Regions from separate parts of the Selenomonas sp. KH1T6 genome, predicted to be linked through region 3. Evidence: riboswitches for the same ligand, from Rfam matches in the RefSeq annotation. Region 3 holds a riboswitch; each other region holds the start of a gene.
The links. Region 3 has a riboswitch for cobalamin ahead of serS (serine--tRNA ligase). Riboswitches for the same ligand answer to the same signal wherever they lie in the genome.
Positions count from the first base shown of each region.

Region 1: it holds a riboswitch for cobalamin, as region 3 does, so the genes downstream of both, nikB (nickel ABC transporter permease) here and serS (serine--tRNA ligase) in region 3, are expected to answer to the same signal.
Region 2: it holds a riboswitch for cobalamin, as region 3 does, so the genes downstream of both, BLW59_RS05315 (methylmalonyl-CoA mutase family protein) here and serS (serine--tRNA ligase) in region 3, are expected to answer to the same signal.

Region 1 covers NZ_FNWN01000023.1:27,566-34,749, reverse strand. Annotated here, with positions in the region: gene BLW59_RS12465 (ABC transporter substrate-binding protein) at 1-1,536, opposite strand, end outside; gene nikC (nickel transporter permease) at 1,592-2,407, opposite strand; gene nikB (nickel ABC transporter permease) at 2,407-3,321, opposite strand; cobalamin riboswitch at 3,448-3,652, opposite strand; gene BLW59_RS12450 (MATE family efflux transporter) at 3,712-5,049, opposite strand; gene BLW59_RS12445 (heavy metal translocating P-type ATPase) at 5,159-7,184, opposite strand, start outside.
Region 2 covers NZ_FNWN01000005.1:162,255-169,438, forward strand. Annotated here, with positions in the region: gene BLW59_RS05290 (L-lactate permease) at 1-314, shown strand, start outside; gene nrdD (anaerobic ribonucleoside-triphosphate reductase) at 660-947, shown strand; gene nrdG (anaerobic ribonucleoside-triphosphate reductase activating protein) at 979-1,503, shown strand; gene BLW59_RS05305 (hypothetical protein) at 1,580-2,254, opposite strand; gene BLW59_RS05310 (FAD-dependent oxidoreductase) at 2,286-2,654, opposite strand; cobalamin riboswitch at 2,985-3,334, shown strand; gene BLW59_RS05315 (methylmalonyl-CoA mutase family protein) at 3,505-5,697, shown strand; gene scpA (methylmalonyl-CoA mutase) at 5,694-7,184, shown strand, end outside.
Region 3 covers NZ_FNWN01000006.1:85,638-92,821, forward strand. Annotated here, with positions in the region: gene BLW59_RS05870 (MlaD family protein) at 1-870, opposite strand, end outside; gene BLW59_RS05875 (ABC transporter ATP-binding protein) at 867-1,616, opposite strand; gene BLW59_RS05880 (MlaE family ABC transporter permease) at 1,632-2,402, opposite strand; gene rnhA (ribonuclease HI) at 2,484-3,197, opposite strand; gene serS (serine--tRNA ligase) at 3,431-4,711, opposite strand; cobalamin riboswitch at 5,062-5,238, opposite strand; gene BLW59_RS05895 (hypothetical protein) at 5,388-6,821, shown strand; gene BLW59_RS05900 (hypothetical protein) at 6,818-7,184, opposite strand, start outside.

The DNA.
Region 1 (7,184 bases), on a different contig from region 3:
GTAGTAGTCGGAAGGATACATCTTCACGTTGGCCAGAGCCTTGCTGCTGACGATGTTGGTCTGGGGATAGCCCAGGAACAGGGCTGCCCCGTCATTCATGATTATCTGCTGGATCTCGATGATGAGCTGGCGGCGCTTCTCCTTGTCAAATTCCACGGACAGGGCCTCGAACTTGGCGTCCAGAGCAGGATTGCTGTAGCCGGAGCCGTTCTGGGGATTCTCGCCATTCAGATTGGACTTCCAGTACCAGTTGAGGAAAATCTCAGGATCGCCAGTGTTGGCGGTGGTGATATTGGAAATCAGGAGGTCATACTCGCCCTTGATGCCAATCTGGTCAACGAGATTGTAATCCACGGTCTTGATGTTGATGTCAAAGCCCAGCTTCTTCAGGTCAGCCTGCACTGCCTCAGCGTAGAGGGGCAGTTCTGCGCGGCTGTTGTAAACCACGAAATCAAGCTTCAGAGGCTGGCCGTCCTTTTCGCGGATGCCGTCGCCGTTGGTATCCTTCCAGCCGGCCTCGTCAAGGAGCTTAGCTGCCCTTTCGGGATTGTAGGCGTTGGGGTCAGTGAGCTGGTCAAAGCCGTAATCCATGGAAGGAGGCACAGGAGCCTTGCCCGGCAGGAAAGTGTCCTTCAGGAGCACCTTGTTGTAGGTTTCCCTGTCGCAGCCGGCAATGAGAGCGGCGCGCACCTTGTCGTCCTTCAGGATGCCCTTCTGGTTCAGGCGGGCCAGCACCACCCGCAGGGAAGAAATCTCGTCCACGAAGAACTTATCATTGCCACGGAAGGTGTCCATGTCACCTGCGGCGATGTTCACAGCCATATCCACCTCGCCGGACTGGAGAGCCATGGCCCGGGTGTTGGGGTCATCAATGGAGGGAATCTCCACCGTCTCAAAGGGTACTTCCCCATCCCAGTAGGAGGGGTTCTTCTTCATGACAGCCTTTTCCTTCACGAAGGATTCCACCATGTAGGGACCGGTGCAGATGGGGCCTTCCTTGGCAAAGTCGCGATTTGCCTCGGCCTTGGTGTCCACAATGATGAAAAGGGGGTCCGCCAGGAAGCCCGGCATATTGGGCATGGGCTTTTCCGTCACGATGGTGAGGGTCTGCCCCTCAGCCTTGATTTCCTTGTACTTGAAGAAAGTAGCGGCACGGTTGTTCTTGGCGAAGGCACGCTCGATGGAAGCCTTCACAGCCTCAGCCGTAAGCTCGTCGCCATTGGAGAACTTCACGCCCTCACGGATCTTGAAAGTCCAGGTGAGATGGTCGTCGCTGATGTTCCAGCTCTCGGCCAGCCAGGGCTGCACGTTCATCTTCTCGTCAAACTTGGTAAGGCACTCACCCAGGCCGTAGCGCATGACCACCCAGCCAAAGTAATTCTGGGTAGGCTCAAGAGTGTCGGCGAAGTTGGTGACACCCACCTTCAGCACACCCTGCTGGGCGCTCCCCCCTTTGTCTGCCCCGCAGCCAGCCAGGGCAGCCGTCAGAGCTGCACCGCACAGGCCCAGAGCCACAGCTTTCCAAACTTTCTTCATGTTGAACTTCATTGCACGCATTCCCCTTTTCTAAAAAATAAGAGAGACAACATATCTATTCCTGCCGCGGGTCAAGGACATCCCTCAGGCTGTCCCCCCACAGATTGAATATCGCCACTACGCTGAAGATAGCCAATCCCGGATAGAGCATGAGCCAGGGAGCCGACTGGATATACTGGCGCCCCTCGTTCAGCATCAGCCCCCACTCCGGGGTGGGTGGCTGGGCACCGAAACCCAGGAAGGACAGACCTGCAATCTCCATCATCATAGTGCCGATGTCCATGGCTCCCGTGATGACCACCATGGGCAGCACATTGGGCAACACATGGCGCCAGAGGATAGCCCCGGTGCGGGCCCCCTGGATCCTGGCTGCCTGGATGAAATCCTGATTGCGCAGGCGCAGCACCAGGCTCCTCACCAGCCGGGCGTACTTGGCCCAGCTCACCACCAGCAGGGCCAGGATGGTATTCACCACGCTGCCCCCCAGGATGCCTGCGATGGCAATGGCCAGCACGATGCCCGGGAAGGCCAGCATCATATCCGCCAGGCGCATGAGGATGGTTTCCAGCCAGCCCCCGAAGAACCCAGCCAGCACTCCCACCAGCGTGCCCACAGCGGCAATCAGCGCCACCAGGCACAGAGCCATGAAGAGAGAAACCTGGGTGCCGCAGAGAATGCGGGAGAAAATATCCCGGCCCAATTTATCCGTGCCCAGGATATGCTCTGCCGACGGCGTCTGCAGCACCAGTTTCATGTTTCCCTCCATGGGGTCCTGGGGAGCAAGGTAAGGGGCAAAGATGGCCAGCAGCACCACAAATACCACCAGAGCTGTATAGAAGGCGAAAAGCCTGTTCTCACGAAAAACCGCCATCAGTTCCCCTCCTTTTTCAGCCGCGGGTCAAGATAAGCATAAGAAAGATCCACCAGCGCGTTGATGCCCATGTAAACTATGGAAATCCAGAGCACGAAGCCCTCGATGAGAGGATAGTCCCGCATGGAGATGGCCCGCACCGCCATATTGCCGATGCCAGGCCAGGAGAACACCATTTCGATGACCGCCACGCCCCCCAGGAGCCAGCCAATGGACATACCCAGCAGGGTGATGAGGGGCAGGATGGCATTGGGCAAGACGTGCTTCCACAGGATAGCCTGCTCCGAAAGCCCCCTGGCCCTTGCCCCCACCACATAATCCTGCTGCAGTTCCTCCAGGAACACAGTGCGCACCTGGCGGATATACTTGGAGGACATATAGAGGGCCAGGGTCAGGGAAGGCAGCACGATGCCCTCCAAAGTCACAGCCGACTTGGCAATAGGGAACCAGCCCAGCTTCAGGCCGAAGACGTAGAGAAAGAGCAGGCCTATCCAGAAGGAAGGCATGGACACCCCGATAAAGGAAATGCCCCGCACCAGATGATCCTGCCAGCCATTCCTGTGAATCGCAGACCAAATGCCCAGCGGCAGGGAAATCAGCAGCACGAAGACGATGGTCACAGCCGCCAAAGCAAGCGTCCCTGCAAAGCCCTCCAGCAGCTTTTCTGTAACCGGTTTCTTGGCAGAGTAGGATATGCCCATGTCCCCCTGCAGCACGCCTCCTGCCCAGTTCACATACTGCACCAGGAAGGGCTTGTCCAGTCCCAGCTCCGCCCTGGTCTTGTCCAGGGTTTCCTGCGACACGATAGTGTCCCCCGCCTCCAGCAGCATGGCCGCCGGGTCCCCGGGGGCCAGATAGGTCAAGCAAAAGGTCAGGAAGCTGACACCTATGAGGGTAATCAGCATCTGCGACATCTTGCCCAAAAGTTTTTGCAAAGTTTCTCATCTCCCCATAAACATAAAAAACCTGCCCGCAAAAATGCAGACAGGTTCACCATATACTTCTCCAGCAAAATCCCCATCCCCATCGCTCGCGGGTCAAACGGTGATTGTCAATCGGGCAGTTCTCCTGGCTCCAGGTCATCACTTCCTTGCGCCTTCCCAGAAAGACTTTGCTCTTTCCAGTGACATCAATGCAATGAAGCTCGCTGTTACAGTGGCGGGACCGCTCCGGCTTTTACCGGCTTCTCTATTAAGTCGTAGGAACTATGCCATTCCTTTCGACACCCAATCCAATCTCAATATAGAATTGTTTTCAATAAAAATAGCAACAGACAAAATTTTACCACTACCTCCCCAAGCCTGTCAAGGTTCGCAGGCAGGCTGGGGACGCCTCTGCCACAGGCGCCACAGCAGGAAGGAGGCACAGGCAGCCCTGATGGACTGGTCGATGGCCAGAGCCAGCCAGGCACCAGGCAGGCCCATATCCAGCACCTGCAGGAAGAAAGCCGTGATCAGGGGACGCAGGAAGGCAATGCTTACAAAGGAATAGGCTGCCACCTGGCTGGTCCTGCCGCTGCCCCGGAGCACGCCGGCGCACACCAGGGCATGGGCCTCCGGGAAGCTCACTGCCGCCACGAAAATCATGACCAGGCTCCCTAAGGGCAGTAAGCCCACTTCATGGGAGTAGAGGCTGAAGATTTCTTCCCGCAAGCTGAAGGTCAGCACAAAAGAAACAAGGGAAAAAATCAAGCTCCATTTGAGCCCGGCCCGCAGCTGCCGCTGCCAGTAAGCCCAGTCGCCTGCCCCGTGGGCGTGGCCTGCCATGACCATATTGGCCTTGCCCAGTCCTCCGGCAAAGCAGTAATAGAAATCGCAGAAATTCATGCAGATGGCATGGACGGCATAGGCTGCCGTGCCCAGTTCTGCCACCATGCGGGTGTAGAGCACCATGCCGATGCGCTCGAACCCCTGCTCGCTGAAGACTCCGGCAAAGACGGGCAAGAATTCCCGGAAATATGACCTGTCAGGCCAAAAAGCCCGCCAGTCCCCCGGCATAGCGCTGCCCCCCAGCTGGCGGGCAGAAACTGCCAGAGTCCAGCTGGTGCCAATGACCGTACCCACAGCAGCCCCCGTCACCCCCAGCGCAGGAAAGGGGCCCAGGCCAAAGATGAACAGAGCATTGCCCACGACATTCACCAGATTGCCCTGAAGGTTGGCGTTCATCACCTCTTTGGTGTGGCCATAGCCCAGCTGCACTGCCTGCAGGACAGTGGCCAGAGTGGTTAAGAATACCCCCAGCAGAGCGATGTTCCCATAGGACAGAGCCGCTGCCAGATACTCTTCCTGGGCCCCCATCCAGCAGAGAATGCGCTCCAGCTGCCAGAAGAACAAGACATGCAATATGCCCATGAAAATAACTGCACAAAAAAGTGTCCGTGCAAGCAGCACGGGCACTTCCTGTGTATTATTCTCACCGAACTTCCTGGCAGTGAGCAGCGTCAGCACCGCCGCTATGGAGCGAACCACACAAAGCAGCATCATCCTGGGCTGGGTAAAGATACTCACCGCCGCAATAGCCGCCGTTCCCAGCATGCCTGCCATGATGATATCCACAGAACTCAGCAGCACCATAAACAGGCCCTCCAGGGCAGCAGGCATCGCTATTTTCAAATAATGTCTGTCCTCGTCCGGCATGCGCATGCTAAAACTCCTTATCATCTAATAATCAATATCAATTAGATGATAACAACCAGCCTCTGCCTGCGCAAGCCCCCCCGGGGGATATAGACAGCCTCATTCGTCAAACTGCTCAGCGACGCCTCCTGGCAAACAACGGCGCATTAGGCCGCAGGATGCGGCAGCTGTTCAGCACCACAGCCAGAGTGGCCGTATTGTGGATCACCGCTGCCCACAGAGGATTGATGCGCCCCAAAGCTCCCAACAGCATGGCGGAGGAATTCACCAGGATTGTCGCCATGAAGTTCTGGTGCACCAGATCCATGGTGCGCTTGCCCAGCTGCAGGGCCTCCATAAGGCGGTTGGGGTCCTCGGAATGGATGGTCACTGCAGAGGACTCGGCGGCAATATCCGTCTGCCGCCCGCCCAGGGAAACGCCCACATCTGCAAAGGCCAGGGCCGGAGCATCGTTGATGCCGTCCCCCACCATCATCACCGTGCCACGCTGCTTGAGCTTGTTCACATAAGTGCTCTTGTCCTCAGGCAGGATTTCCGCATGGTAAGAGTCGATATCCATGGCATTTGCCACCTCAGCTGCCACCGCCTTGGAATCGCCGGTTAGCATGACAATCTCGTCAATGCCATAGCGGCGCATGCGGTTCAGGGTCTTCTTCATATTGGGACGCACAGGGTCCTCGATGCCGATGACGCCGATAAGCTCCTGGTCGCGGGCCACATAAAGGAGGTTCTTGCCCTTGAGGCCTGCATCAAGGTTCTCATTATCCTTGACGCCATTTTCGTTCAAGAACTTCAGGCTGCCCACGCGGATAGTGCCGCCCTTGCAGCCCTCGAAGTCCGGCACCTCTGCCAGCATGCCCCGGGCCACCACGGTCTCGGATTTCTTATGCTGGGGCACCTGCCATTCCTGTGCCTTCACATACTTCTGGATGGCCACCGCCAGGGGATGGACGGAATGCTGCTCGGCAGAGGCCGCCAAGAGCAACACTTCCTTCTCCTCCCCCCCGGCTTTTGTCTTGATGAAGGAAATCTGGGGAATGCCCACGGTGAGGGTACCAGTCTTGTCCAGCACCACCGTGTCAGTCTCTGCCAGAGCCTCGATATAGTTGCCGCCCTTCACCAGGATGCCGCGCTTGGCTGCTGCTGCAATAGAAGCAGAAATGGCCGTGGCAGTGGAAAGCTTGAGGCCGCAGGAGAAGTCGATGAACAGCAGGTTCAGCACCCGCTGCCAGTCACGGGTGGCACCGTAGACAATGCCCGCCCCGATGAAGGAAATGGGCACCAGCAGGTTGGCCATCTGGTCGGCGAAATTCTGCACCGGCGCCTTGCGGGTCTGGGCCTCCTCCACCAGATGCACGATATGAGCCAGGGATGTATCAGAGCCTACTTTTTCCACCGCAATCACCAGTTCGCCTGCCTCCACCACGCTGCCTGCGTATACGGGAGAACCTGCGTGCTTCATGGCAGGATTGGACTCGCCGGTGATGGAGGCCTGATTCACGGCAGCATCGCCGGAAATCACCCGGCCATCAATGACGATTTTCTCACCAGCATGGGCAGCGATGATGTCCCCAGCCTTCACCTGCTCAATTGGCACCTTGCGCTCCACCACATCTCCATCATCCTCCTGGCCCTCCACCAGCCAGACGTAGCGCTGGTCAAGGGACAGGAGGCCGGAGATATGGGTGCGGGCGCGCTCTGCCGCATAGCTGGTGAGCATCTCCGCGCCATTGGACAAGGCCAGCAGGGTCAGGCTGGATTCCGGCTTGCCTGCCAGCACGGAGGCGATGACTGCCGTAGCCGTCAATGTATCTGCATTGGGACGGCGGTCTTCGATCATGCCCTGGATGCCAGTCTTGATGAAGTTCCGGGCAATGCCCAGCACCAGAAGGGTGCGCAGGATTTTCATGCTGGCATAGAGCTGGGGAGAAGTGCGCTGCAGGAGCTGCATGCCTGCAAAGCTGGCCAGGGAAATCAGGGCATCCCTGCGATACTCAACCAGGCGGTCTGCCTGGCTGACGGATTCTTCCTTCACCCGCACCAAGGTGCGCACAATAAGAGACTGCACCTGCTGCAGGGGCAGCACGCCGCGGTAGTAGATGCGCGCCTGGCGCTCCTCCACCACTGCCGCTGCTATCTGG
Region 2 (7,184 bases), on a different contig from region 3:
CCTTCATCGGCTCCATCGGTACCTTCATCACCGGTTCCGCTACTTCTTCCTGCGTGCTCTTCGGCAAGCTCCAGACTGGTTCTGCCCAGGCTATCGGCGCCAGCGAGACGGTGCAGGCCTGGATTGCGGCTTCCAATGCTACCGGTGCCTGCGCAGGCAAGATGATCTCCCCTCAGAGCATTGCCATCGGCGTGGCCGCTATCGGTGCCAAGGGCATTGATGGAGAGCTGCTGCAGTTCGCGGTGAAGGTGTATATTCCCTTCATCATCGTTATGGGGTGCATTGTGTATTTCGGCCAGACCCTCGTTGGATAAGTTTCGGCTGTTCATTTCTTTGACGCAAAGAAACGAACCAAAGAAACAGCGGCCTTGCCTTTCATCCTTGAAAGCCAACGGCCGCGGAACGCCCATCCATGGGCTGAAGTTTGAGTTCTCTTGGGGTTAGTTTGTGTCACTTGTGTCGATACACAGGGGCAGTTTGTTCTGAAAAAAATCTAAAAAACGCCTTCCGCCCGCTTGCTGTGCGGGTGGGGGGCGTTTTGTGATTTATACCACATATAGTATGGTTATTGACAGGCAAATCCTAGATGTTGTATAATTTGCTTACAACAAGAGATGAAAAATACATGAAATACAAGTGGAAGGAACAGGTGACAAAGCATGGTAGTCAACGGCATTGATGTGACTGTGGAAGGTCTGGAGGATGTCTCTGAGCAGGAAATCCTGGGTTACATTGACTATGTGAATGAGCATACCGAGAACCGTCTGGGCAAGCTCTGCATCTCCGCTGCAGGTGATGGCAATGTGACGCTTAACTACGCCTTGATGCCTCAGAAGTTCGAGCGCATCCGCCGCATCACAGGCTATCTGGTGGGCACTATTGACCGCTGGAATGATGCCAAGCAGGCTGAGGAGCATGACCGGGTAAAGCATGGTGTCAGGCACTGAGTCATCAGAATAGAGAGAGGAGGGGGCAGAGATGAGCGAGATTCGCATAGCGGGTACGGTAGATGATTCTATCGTGGATGGGGAAGGCCTCCGTTATACTATCTTCGTCCAGGGCTGTCCCCGTCGCTGTCCCGGCTGCCACAACCCAGAAACCCAGTGTTTCGAGGGGGGCAGGGTCGTGAGCACTGACGAGCTGCTGGCAGAGATTGAAGCTAATCCCTTGCTGACGGGGGTTACCTTCAGCGGCGGCGAGCCCTTCATGCAGCCGGTACCGCTGGTGGAGATAGCCCGTGCCTGCCACGGCAGAGGGCTTGACATCTGGAGCTACACTGGCTTCACCCTGCAGGAACTCCACGCCCGTCACGATACGGCGGTGGAAGCCCTGCTCTCAGAGGTTGATGTGCTGGTGGATGGGGAGTACAGAGAGGGAGAACGAGACCTCACCCTGATGTTCCGGGGGTCCCGCAACCAGCGCATCATAGACATGAAGGCCAGTCGCAAACAGAAGAGACTGGTGCTTCTCTATCAGGAAGAAGAAAGCGAACAGAGCGCATAAAGTGGTCAAGAACGTGGAATTGACGCATCTGACCAACCCAAAAGGGGCTGCGATAACGCAGCCCCTTCCTTTTATGTTATTTTGCCTGTGATGCCATTTCCTTCATCAGCCAGTCGTGGATTGCCTTGTTATCTGCCTGTCCATCTTCTGTATTCTCATCAAGATAGGTCGCTTTGAAATAGCTGGGCAGTTCTTCATTGATGAGCTGGATCACCCAGGCGCCTTTATTCTCACCAATGCCGTAAATGGCATCCTTGTTGACACCGTAGTTCTGCCGGACATCCTTCAATATATACCTGATGGTATTCATGCCCTCTGTACTGGACAGGCGGCCAACACGCGCTTCTGAGTCCTTCGTTCCCTGAATGGTCAGCACGATTGCATACTGTTGGTTGTTCTCCAGTTCATCTGCCCAGGCAGTGACACCGTCCGTCTGCTTCAGCAAGGCCTTTTCATCTGTTTCCCCGGCCACATCATTGACTACGACAATCAGGGGGTAAGTCTTGGCAGAATCATACCAGCGCGGCAGGCAAAGCTGATAGGGAATTTTTCCTTCTGTACTTACAAAACGCTGGGAAGCAGGCAGCTTATCCTCGGACGAATCCTGACCGGGAGCTACTTTCACCCCCGTATGGGTCTCAAGGGCTTCCTGAGTAGCAGGACGGAACTCCGCATGGGCCATGGACCCAAAGCCAAAGCCGAAGCTGAATGCAGCAATGGCAACAGCAGCCACGATTTTTTTCTTTTGCATGATAATGACCTCCTTAGTCTTTTCCTTTGATTTATTTGCTTACATAACTACGCATTTCTTCGGGCATCTCTTCCCACTTGATTTCGTTCACCGGAATCCCTTTGGAAAGCCCCCAGGCGGCAGCAATGCCTGCTGCCTCGCCCATGCTCATGCAGGTGGGCTGGATGCGGAAGGAAGCCTGGGCAGCGAAGCTGCCGCTGGCACAGCGCCCCACCACCAGCAGGTTGGAGATTTCGTTGGTCACCAAGGCACGGTAGGGGATTTCGTAATACTGTCCCTTTTCCAGCTTCTTGAAGAGATCCAACTTCACATCGTGAATGTCGATGGGGTACGCTGTGCGGCAGACAGCATCGGGAAAATGGTGCGCCTCAAGGATATTTACGCCGGCCTCTTCGCACATTTCATCTTAGACGTAAGCAAGATATTCTGGCACAGCTTCCACTCTTGCGGCATCATCTTTGAGGCCGAGCACTGTCCCAGCTGCGGCCAGGCCATCATCTTCATAAAACTGCGCCTGGATATAGGGATTGCAAATGATTTATCCATAAACAAACCTCCATCATATCGCACTCATACAGAGGTTCTATTCTATCCGCATGCCTGTTTTTCCTGCTTTTCCTCATGTATATCATGCAGCCGGGCCGAGAAAAGGCAAGAGGAAAGGGACTTCAGAAATGGAGCAGGGAATATTGACAAAAATTATAAATGATAATAATATTTAAATAGCAACTTAATATGGTTGGGAACAGGTGTACTTAGGTACTTAATAGGGAATCCGGTGTGGGGCGTGTTGATTAATTCGCTCAGCCCATCTTCACGGGTCTTGACTGTCCCTGCTTCGTTGACAAATCCTCGACATAGCGCCGCTATGCCTCCGGTTTGTCGCCTTGCAATGGACAGCCAATCCCCGCAAATCTGGGCAAAGCTCATTTAATCAACACGCCCTAAGCCGGAGCGGTCCCGCCACTGTAGGGTGGAGTCCTGCACATGAATGTCACTGGGGTAGATATGCTTACCTTGGGAAGGCGTGCAGGGCCATGAAGCCGAGCCAGGAGAACTGCCTGTTCTGTCATCACCGTATAAGAGAGCCGAAGCATCGTGCCTGGTTCCCTTATGTGCCTGCGAGCGATGGGTAGGGGATTGGGCTTAGGGCTTTTTTGCTGTGGCCATTTTTAGGCAATCCGTCTGCGCGCTTGCAGGTGGGTTGCCTTTTCTGTTGGGTTTCACAAATCACACAAGGAGGCTGCAGTATGAGCAACGAGCTGGAAAAAAGCGGCGAGCTCGACCTTCAGGCTATCCTGAAAAAGGCCGAGCAGCAGACGGACTTTCCCGATGTGCCACTGGATGAATTCACTCCTCCCACCTATGAGGAGTGGAAGGAGGCCTGCATCACTCTCTTGAAGGGTGCACCCTTTGAGAAGAAAATGTATACCAAGACCTATGAGGGCATTACCTTCGACCCCATGTACTTCCGCAAGGATACGGAAGATATCCTGCCCAAGGGGGAGTTCCCCGGCATGGGGGATTATCTCAGGGGGGCACAGCCCAGCGGCTATGTTGGGAGGCCCTGGGGCATTGCCCAGTCCTGCGATGAGACCAGCCCCAAGGAAAACAATGAGCTGCTGCGCCATGAGCAGGAGAAGGGTTCCACGGTCTACAATATCCGCCTGGACAAGGCCACCCTGGCTGCCAGGGATGTGAGAAAGGCGGAGACCCCCGGTGATGAGGGCGTGTCCCTGACCACCCTTGATGATGTGCATACCCTGCTGGAGGGGCTGAAGCTGGACAAGTACCCCCTCTATATCTATGCCGGGGCTACGGCTCTGCCTATGCTGGCTCTGGCAGTTGGGGCCTTGAAGTCCTCTGGTACAGACTTGAAGCAGCTCAAGGGCTTTGTGGGAGCAAATCCCCTGGGGGCTTTGGTTGAAGAAGGGGAACTGCCTGCTTCTTTGGACAAGCTCTATGATGAGATGGCGGAAGCCGCCAAGTGGGCTAAGGAAAACGCGCCGGGCCTTGCCACGGTCTTTGTCCGCAGTGATGTATTCAGCCGGGGCGGTGCCAATGATGTGCAGGAGGCTGCCTATGCCCTTGCCATGGCGGTGGCTTATCTGCGGGCGCTGATGGACAGAGGGCTGACTATCGACGAGGCGGCGAAGCAGATTGTCTTCGGCTTCTCCATGGGGGCCAATTTCTTCCTGCAGATTGCCAAGCTCAGGGCCCTGCGTCCCCTCTGGGCGCAGATTGTTGAAGCCTTTGGCGGCAGCCAGGAGGCAAGGCGCATGCACATTCATGCCAAGCCCGCCCTGTTCTTCAAGACTGTCTATGACCCCTACGTCAATATGCTTCGCAATACCACGGAAATCTTCTCAGGGGTAGTAGGAGGCATTGATTCCTTCGAGAGCAGCCCCTTTGACGAGCCTATCCGCAAGGGTGACGAGTTCTCCCGTCGCATTGCCCGCAATGTGCAGATCATCCTGCAGGAGGAATTCGGCCTCTTGCAGCCCATTGACCCTGCCGGCGGTTCCTGGGCGGTGGAGACACTTACCAAGCAGATGAAAGAAAAAATCTGGGAGGAATTCCAGAAGATAGAGGCCAAGGGCGGTATCCTGAAGGCTCTGCAGGAGGGCTATCCCCAGGAGGAGATTGCCAGCGTCCTGAGCGCCCGTTTCAAGGCAGCCGAGACCCGCAAGGACCGTATCGTAGGCAACAATATGTATCCCAACATGACGGAGACTTTGCTTGACCCGCGTCCCGAAGATGTGGAAGAAATCAAGCAACAGCGCAAGGCTGAGGTGGAAAGCTATCTGGCCGATATTGATGAGCAGTTCAAAGAAGAAAAGCTGGCTGAGCTTTCCTCTGCCAAGGCTGGAGTGACGGAAGCTGCCATAGCTGCTGCCTGCGCCGGCGCCACCATTGAGGAACTGGCAGAAGCCCTCCATGGCGGGGCCAAGGGTGAGGAACAGGTGAAAGCCATCGAGCCCCACCGCTGGAGCGAGCGCTTTGAGGCTTTGCGGAAGCTGACGGAGGGTTTCAAGGCTGAGCATGATGATAATGTGAAGATCTTCTTGGCCAATATGGGCCCCATCCCCCAGCACAAGGCCAGGGCTGACTTCACCACGGGGTTCCTGCAGGTGGGCGCCTTTGAGGTGCTGGGCAACAACGGCTTCCAGACTGTGGAGGAAGCGGCCCAGGCTGCCAAGGAGTCCGGGGCAGACGCCGTGGTCATCTGCTCTACCGATGCCACCTATCCCGAGATTGTGCCAGCCCTGGCGCCGAAGCTCCATGAGGTGCTGCCCAAGGCCACGGTATTCCTGGCCGGGGCTGCTCCCCAGGATATGCTGGAAACCTACAACCAGGCGGGCATTGATGAGTACATCCACGTTCGTGCCAACTGCTACCAGATCCTGCAGCTCCTGCAGAAGAAGAAAGGGATGATTGCATAATGGCTTACACAAATCCTGATTTCACCCAGATAAGCCTGAAAGATGCTCCCCAGGGGGCGGCAGGGGACTGGAAGAAGCTTTTCGAGGCCCAGGCCGGGGCGGAGTTTGAGGCTCTCACCCGCCGCACCATGGAGCATGTGCCCGTGAAGCCCCTCTATGGCCATGACGAATATAACCATATGAACCATCTGGACTTTGCCAGCGGCATTCCTCCCTGCCTGCGTGGGCCTTACTCCACCATGTACGTCTTCCGTCCCTGGACGGTGCGTCAGTATGCAGGCTTCTCCACGGCAGAGGAGTCCAATGCCTTCTATCGCAGGAATCTGGCCGCAGGCCAGAAGGGCCTTTCCATCGCCTTTGACCTGCCCACCCACCGCGGCTACGATGCGGATAACCCCAGAGTAGTGGGCGATGTGGGCAAAGCCGGCGTGTCGGTCTGCTCCATGCTTGATATGAATATCCTGTTCTCCGGCATTCCCCTGGACCAGATGTCTGTGTCCATGACCATGAACGGAGCAGTGCTGCCCATCCTGGCCTTCTTTATCCAGTCCGGCGTGGAGCAGGGCGTGGACAAGAAGATCATGGCAGGCACCATCCAGAACGATATACTCAAAGAGTTCATGGTGCGCAACACCTATATTTATCCGCCTGAGATGTCCATGCGCATCATCGGCGATATCTTCGAGTACACCACCAAATACATGCCCAAGTTCAACAGCATTTCCATTTCCGGCTACCATATGCAGGAAGCGGGGGCGCCGGCAGATATTGAGCTGGGCTATACGCTTGCAGATGGTTTGGAGTATATCCGCACGGGCATCAAGGCAGGCCTGCCGGTGGATGCCTTTGCCAAGCGCCTGTCCTTCTTCTGGGCCATCGGCAAGAACTACTTCATGGAAGTGGCCAAGATGCGGGCTGCCCGTGTGCTCTGGGCCAAGATTGTCAAGTCCTTCGGGGCAGAGGATCCCAAGTCCATGGCCCTCCGTACCCACAGCCAGACTTCCGGCTGGTCACTTACGGCCCAGGATCCTTTCAACAATATTTCCCGCACGGCCATGGAGGCCATGGGTGCGGCTTTGGGCCACACCCAGTCCCTGCATACTAATGCGCTGGATGAGGCTATCGCCCTGCCCACGGACTTCTCTGCCCGCATTGCCCGCAATACCCAGCTCTATATCCAGGACGAGACCAGCGTCTGCAAGATCATCGATCCCTGGGGTGGCTCCTATTACGTGGAAGCCCTTACCAACGAGATTATCCGCCGGGCCTGGGCTCATATCCAGGAAGTGGAGGCTTTGGGCGGCATGGCCAAGGCTATTTCCACGGGCCTGCCCAAGATGCGCATCGAGGAGGCGGCTGCCCGCCGTCAGGCCCAGATCGACTCCGGCAACGAGACCATCGTGGGCCTGAACAAGTACCGTCTGGAAAAGGAAGATCCGCTGGAAATTTTGGCCATCGACAATACCGCTGTGCGCAATGCCCAGGTG
Region 3 (7,184 bases):
CAGCATGCCATCAGCCCGCTCAGTGAGCTTTCTGGCATTGCTGATAGTGGCCTTCAGATCCTCCTGGGTCTTTTCATCTGCCACTACATTTTCCAGCCCCTGGGTGATGCGCACCACCCGGGCAGAAGCATCCGCCATATTGCTGAGCGTCTGCCGCAGGTTCTCAGCCGTCTGGGGGTCTGCTCCCACAGTTTCCAGATTAGCCACCATGGCTTCCACGCTCTGCATGGTGCGGTCCATGCCCGCCGTGGCCGAGTTCAGCTGGGAAATGATAGCATTCACCTGTCCCTGATTGCTCACAGCCAGATTTTCCAGCACCGCCATGGTGCGGTCAATGCGCTTGGTCACATCCTGGATGTTCACCATGCTCTGCACCAGGGAGTGCTGCAGGTCTTTGTTGCCCAGAACATCATTGACAGACCCCAGAAGCTCCTGTACCTGGGCCAGCGTCTTGTCTATGCCCTCCATGAGAGTGTCCATGCCCTTCTCATCTTCCCCGATGAGATAGTCTCCATCAGAGACCCAGCCGTTTTCTGCCCCGGCAGGCAGGATATTGATGAACTTTTCTCCCATGACGCCTGCCGAACCAATGGTGACCCGGGACCCCCGGGGAATCTTCACATCCCCCTTTATATCCATGGTGACAGTGACACCGCCGCCATCATTGACCACCTTGCGCACAGAGCCTACCGGCACACCGGAAAGACGCACCGTGGACTGTGGCTCTATGCCCACCACTTGCCGGAAGCCGGCATAGAGCGCGTACCCCTTGCTTCCTCCCAGGCTCACTCCGGAGAGAAGCAGCACCGCCGACACTAAAAGTGCCAGCCCCGCCAGCGTAAAGGCTCCCACCTTGGCCTCTGTGCTCATGCCGCTCCCTCCTTTTCCGCAGTGCTAAGTGTTCTGAAGAACGCCTGCACCCTTTCGTCCTGTATCTTCTTGAACTTTTCCACCGTATCCACGGCAATGAGTTCTCCTGCATAAATCATGGCTATGCGGTCTGCAATGCGGCAGGCGCTGGCCATATCGTGGGTCACCACCACCGAAGTAACGCCTAATTTCCGCTGGGTGCTCACAATAAGCTCATCTATGCGGGCCGTCATGATGGGGTCAAGGCCGGAGCTGGGCTCATCGTAAAAAATCACCGAAGGCTCACAGGCAATAGCCCGGGCAAGGCCCACCCGCTTCTTCATGCCACCGGAAAGTTCATTGGGCATCATTTGCTCCACGCCCTCAAGGCCCACCAAAGCCAGCTTTTCCCTGACGATGCGGCCTATTTCTGCCTCGCTCTTATCCGTGTGCTCCCTAAGGCCAAAGGCCACATTGTCACCCACGGTCATGGAGTCAAAGAGAGCTGAATACTGGAACACCATGCCCATGCGCAGGCGGATTTTGTCCCACTCCGCTTCGCTGAGATTTGCCACATCCCGCCCCCGCACCAGAATCTGGCCGGAGGTGGGGCGGATAAGGCCGATAAGCAGCCGCAGCAGGGTGCTCTTGCCAGAGCCTGAGCCGCCGATGATAGCCAGGGTTTCCCCTTCCCTGATATTCAGATTTATATGGGAGAGAGCCATATTCTTGTCAAAAGACTTGCAGACATCAACTAATTCTATCATGATAACTTACATCCATCAAAATAAAATGAAAGTCAATACGGCATTGAGCATAAAGATGACGATGATGGAAGTCACTACTGTGCGGGTGGTGGCCCGGCCAACGCCCTCTGCCCCCTCGGGGCAGGTAAGGCCGTAATAGCAGCCCAGCACAGCAATGACGTTGCCGAAGAACACAGCCTTCACCATGCCTCCGGTAAGGTCAAAAACCTCCACGAAAGTGTGGATGCCGTTCATAAAGGTGTAGGAACTGATGCCAGAGTAATAAACCGCCGTAGCCCAGCCTCCTGCCACCCCGATTATGTCTCCGAAAACCGTGAGGATGGGCACCACTACCATGCAGGCTATCATGCGGGGAAGAATCAAATATCCCTCCGGATTTACCGCCATGACCCTCAGGGCATCTATCTGCTCCGTGACCTTCATGGTGGCAATCTCCGCCGTAATGGCAGCCCCCACCCGGCCTGCACATACCACACCCACCAGCACAGGGCCAAGCTCACGGCCAATGGCCATGGCTACCACGCCGCCAATGGTGCTCTGAGCGCCGAATTCGATGAACTTCGCCGCCGTCTGCAGGGTGATGACCACCCCGGTGAAAAGCAGGGTCAGGCTCACGATGGTGAGGGAGTCCACCCCCAGATGTGACATCTGGGCAATAATGGAACGCCAGCGCAGACGTCCCCTGAGCTGCCTCACAATGCTCACATAGAGAAGCACCATGGTGCCCAGCTCGGCACAGCGCTTGATGATAAACGCGCCTAGTGTCTCAAGTATCCTGGTTGCCATGCCTGGCCTCCCTCCACATTCTCACCCTTCGATTCTAGCAATTTTATCCCAAATAGTAAAGTCTTATTTACTATTCACATCTCACATATATTTCATAGCTTCCGCCTTGGCCAGCTGGTCACAGCGCTCATTGGCCTCTACCCCAACATGACCCTTTACCCAGTGGAACTCAACTTGTCTGGCGTGGAATGCCTCATCCAGAGCCAGCCAAAGTTCCTTGTTGAGCACCGGTGTCCCCTTGGAAGTTATCCAGCCCTTCTTCTTCCACCCCTCCAGCCAGTGTTTGGTGAAGCCATTCTTCATGTACTGGCTGTCGGTATAAAGGGCGATCTTTGAACCTGCCGGCACGGCAGACAAGGCCTTGATGGCCGCCGTAAGCTCCATGCGGTTGTTGGTAGTGGAAGGGTCACCACCGAAGAGCTCCTGCACATGTCCTGTAGCCTGGTTGGTCAGCACCGCCGCCCAACCCCCGGGGCCGTCAGGATTGCGCAGACAGGAACCATCTGTGTAGATGATATAGTCAGCCTCTCCCACAAAAGCGGGAGCTTCCTTCACTCCAGCAACAGGCTTTTTCCTGACAGGAGCAGCCCCCGGGCTGAAGAGGAACTGCTCCCCCAGCGGCACAGCCGCAGGTGTTTCCGCCCCCGCCAGCCAGGCCATAGCCTCCTGGGCTGTCATAAACCCTTTGAACTTAGCCCCCATAAAGCCTTTCACCTGAGCTTCGCATTCCGCCCAGGTATTGAAAAGCCCCGTCTGCCGTCCCACTTTCACCGCATAAACTTTCTTCTTGGCCATTCTCGTCTCCTTTGCAAATTTATAGCAAAGGGGACGCTCAAAGCGTCCCCTTATATATAGTCGGTAAGTAAGTGAGGGCCACAGGCATAGCATAAGCGGAACGTGTGGAATTTTACCATAAATCTTAGCGGGCACAAACCGCCGCAGGCGGTGCAGTGGGAGCTTAGATTCTATGGTAAAATTCCAAGTGAAGCGTTGCTATGCCTGTGGCCCGAACGCCCTAGCAGGTCTGCTTACTCTGCAGGCCTGATGACCTCTACGCCGCCCATATAGGGAACCAGTGCCTTCGGAATCACCACGGAGCCATCCTCCTGCTGGTAGTTCTCCAGGATAGCAGCCACCGTGCGGCCCACAGCCAGACCAGAGCCGTTCAGGGTGTGCACGAACTCAGGTTTGGACTTGGCATCCCGGCGGAACTTGATGTTGGCACGACGGGCCTGATAGTCAAGGCAGTTGGAGCAGGAAGAAATCTCCCTGTACTTGCCCTGGCTGGGGAACCACACCTCAAGGTCATAGGTCTTGGCAGAGGTGAAGCTCATGTCACCAGTGCAGAGCATCACCACATGGTACGGCAGCTCCAGGGCCTTCAGGATATCCTCGGCAGCCTCCACCATGCTCTCCAGCTCGTCCCAACTCTCCTCAGGCTTGGTGAACTTGATCATCTCCACCTTGTTGAACTGGTGCTGGCGGATGAGGCCGCGGGTATCACGGCCAGCGCTGCCGGCCTCGGCCCGGAAGCAGGCAGTGTAGCAGCTGTAGCGCTCAGGGAGCTTGCTGCCGTCCAGGATCTCATCGCGGTGATAATTGGTCATAGGCACCTCGCCAGTGGGCACCAGATAATAGTCAAGACCCTCCAGCTTGAACATATCCTCGGCAAACTTGGGCAGCTGGCCGGTACCTACCATGCTGTCCTTGTTGGCGATGTAAGGAGCCAGCATCTCCGTATAGCCATGCTTGTCAGCGTGCATATCCATCATGAAGGCAATGCAGGCACGCTCCAGACGGGCACCCAGGCCTTTGTAGAACATGAAGCGGGCGCCTGCCACCTTGGCAGCCCGGTCAGCATCCAGGATATCCAGATCCACACCAAGATCCCAGTGAGCCTTGGGCTCGAAGGAGAACTTCCTTGGCTCGCCCCACTTGCGCACCTCAGGATTTTCCGTATCGTCCTTGCCGATAGGCACATCTTCCTTGGGCATATTGGGGATATGAAGCATGATATCGCGAAGCTTCTCCTCCACATCCTTCAGGTCAGCATCAAGAGCAGAGATCTGGGCCCCCACCTCGCGCATCTCAGCCATGACCTCAGAGGCATCCTCGCCGTTCTTCTTCATCTGGCCCACCTGCTTGGAAACAGTGTTGCGGCGGGCCTTCAAAGTCTCAGTCTCCTGCAAAAGCTCACGACGCTTCTGCTCCAGTCCCTCGAACTCAGAAAGGTCCAGGCTGTTGCAACGATTCTTCAGCATGGTTTTGACTTCTTCCAGATGCTCACGCACAAATTTAATATCCAGCACGATACTCACACTCCATATTTTAATAAATCCCTGCCAGGGGATAAATAATCACATAGCTTACATTATATCAAGTTTTCCCAGGAAAGTCCAAAAAAATAGCCCCGGTTATCACTCCGGGGCAGCCGCCAAATGGGCAGCTAATAGAACTGAATGAAATGTATGAGCAACTTTCTCCCCATGGGAATTCCCACAAGGAAAAACCTTCCGACACAAGTAATGACGCCACAAAGCCCTTCTTCGGCGGGGAAGAAGGGCTCTGCCAAAAACATTCAGTTCTATGTACTGCCGGGTCTTTCCCGGCTATATCTAGCGAATGTCGCAAAGTCCCCATCCCCATCGCTCGCAGGTCAAGCGGTGACTGTTGATTAGGCAGTTCTCCTGGCTCCAGTTCATAGCATTTTCGCGCCTTCCCAAGGTTTCCCCCAGTGACATACTTTGCGAAATGCTCCCTGTTACAGTGGCGGGACCGCGCCGGCTTATACCGGCTTCCCTATTAAGTCATTGACACCCAATCCAAACATATTCTCTTTTCATTTACAGGACTAATCATATCATTCGTCAAAACCATTGTCAATCCAAAGGCAAAGATTTTCCCGCGACAAAATCCCCATAAAAGTGTATAATCTTTATTGTTCTATAATGAAAAATAGCTCACGGGCTTGAAAGGACTTTCAATATGCGAAAATATCTGAACAAGAAAAAAATAGCAGGACTGCTGACCTTCTCCCTGCTTTTCTCCTCCATTCCTGCCTGGGCTGCCGAAGACGTCACGGCAGCTTCCACAGAAACAGCTGCCCCTTCCTTCTATGACCTGAACTTCGATGCTGACAGCTACACCCGGGAAACACTTAATCTGCATGGTCAGCCCGTGGCTTTCCGCGCCTTTGAAGGCTGCCACTACACAGCTTACCCTGTTGCTGACTATAAAGAACAGCTGAACATCTACATTCCTGAAGCCTACTTCCAGAAAAAGAGCACAGGACGCTTCACCGCCAAAACCGCCCCCATCTTCATGCCCCTGGCCGCAGATGGAGCAGCAGAGGGAACTTTTGACGCCCCGGCAGATGCCAGCAACGAAAGTGGCCAGCCCAATCTCGCCCTGCTGGCCCTGGCACACGGCTATGTGGTCGCAGTCCCTGCCGCCCAGAGCCTCACTCCGCCTGCCAGCGAACGCCTGGGCAAGGCGCCCCAGCCCATCCTTTCTTACAAGGCAGCCATCCGCTACCTGCGCCGCAATCAGCGCAGCCTGCCTGCAGGGGACACCAACCGCATCGTAGTCAGCGGCGAGGGTCTCTCCGGCAGCCTGGCCCTGCAGCTGGCAGCCTCTGCCGACCAGGCCATCTATAAGCCCTACCTGTATGCGATGGGAGTTGCAGGTAAAAGCGACAGCATCTTTGCCGCCCAGGCCTACGAACCTGTGACCGGTCTCGCCAAGGACTATGCCCGCTTCGGCTGGACACTGCCAGACGGACGCCCGGACCCCAATTCGGCTGCCCGCTATGCACCTCTGCTGGACACCGAAGCCGCTCTTTCCCCTGCAGTCACTCCAGAGCAGGAGGAAACTGCAGCCATTGAAGGAAAAGCCGTCATAGAAGAAGCCGCCGAAAATCATCCGGCAGCCACCTCGCCGGGTACAGGCAAACGCCCTTCGGCTGCCAATGATAAAGTTTCCCTCAGCGGCACCAACCGCCAGCCTGTTTCCGGCAGCCATGATACCAAAGAGTACCAGGATTATCTTGCCAAACAGGCCGAATATGAGCGGATAAACGCCGAAACCCAGGAACTCATCAGCAGGTACTCCCCCAAAGGCCACACAGCCCGTTATCTGCGCCTTTGCACTTCGAAGGCAAACAGTCCGGAGTTTCAAGATCTGAAAACAGCCTTTGAAAAAAATGACACCGCCGTCACCAGCTTAGCTGAAAAAAAAGAACCCCTGCAGGACGCAGAGGAACTCTTTGAATGGATTGATGCAGCTGATACAGAGCGGGATGCACTGGAAAAACAGCTCTGGCAGTTATGGCGCAAGCAGAGTGCCAAGCTGGCCAGAGCCAAGCATCTGGCTGACCGTGCTGCTGCCAAATGGCAAAAGGCCCAGGCAAAAACAAATTAAATACGCACCTCGAAATGCTTCCTCTCCTCCTCAGGCGCCTTGGCCCTGGCAGGAGCAGGAGGCTTTTTCTTTGCCTTGGGGGCAGAGGCTGCTTCTTTGGGCTTGAGCTTTGCCGGTCTGGCAGGTGCAGTCGGCCTGGTCGGTGGGGGCTGTTCTTCAACGGCCAGTCTTGCCAGCACCTCATCCGGAGTGAGCCCCCGCAGTTCCCGGCTGTCAACTGCCCCCAAAACATCAGCCTCTATATCTGCCCTGGTCAGCTCTCCCTTCCGCCCCTGCCGGTGCAGGAATTTCTTCACCAGCAAGGCAGCTGCCACAAAGGCCGCCACCAGCATGGGCAGCCAATAGGTGAGCCCCTGATAGTCA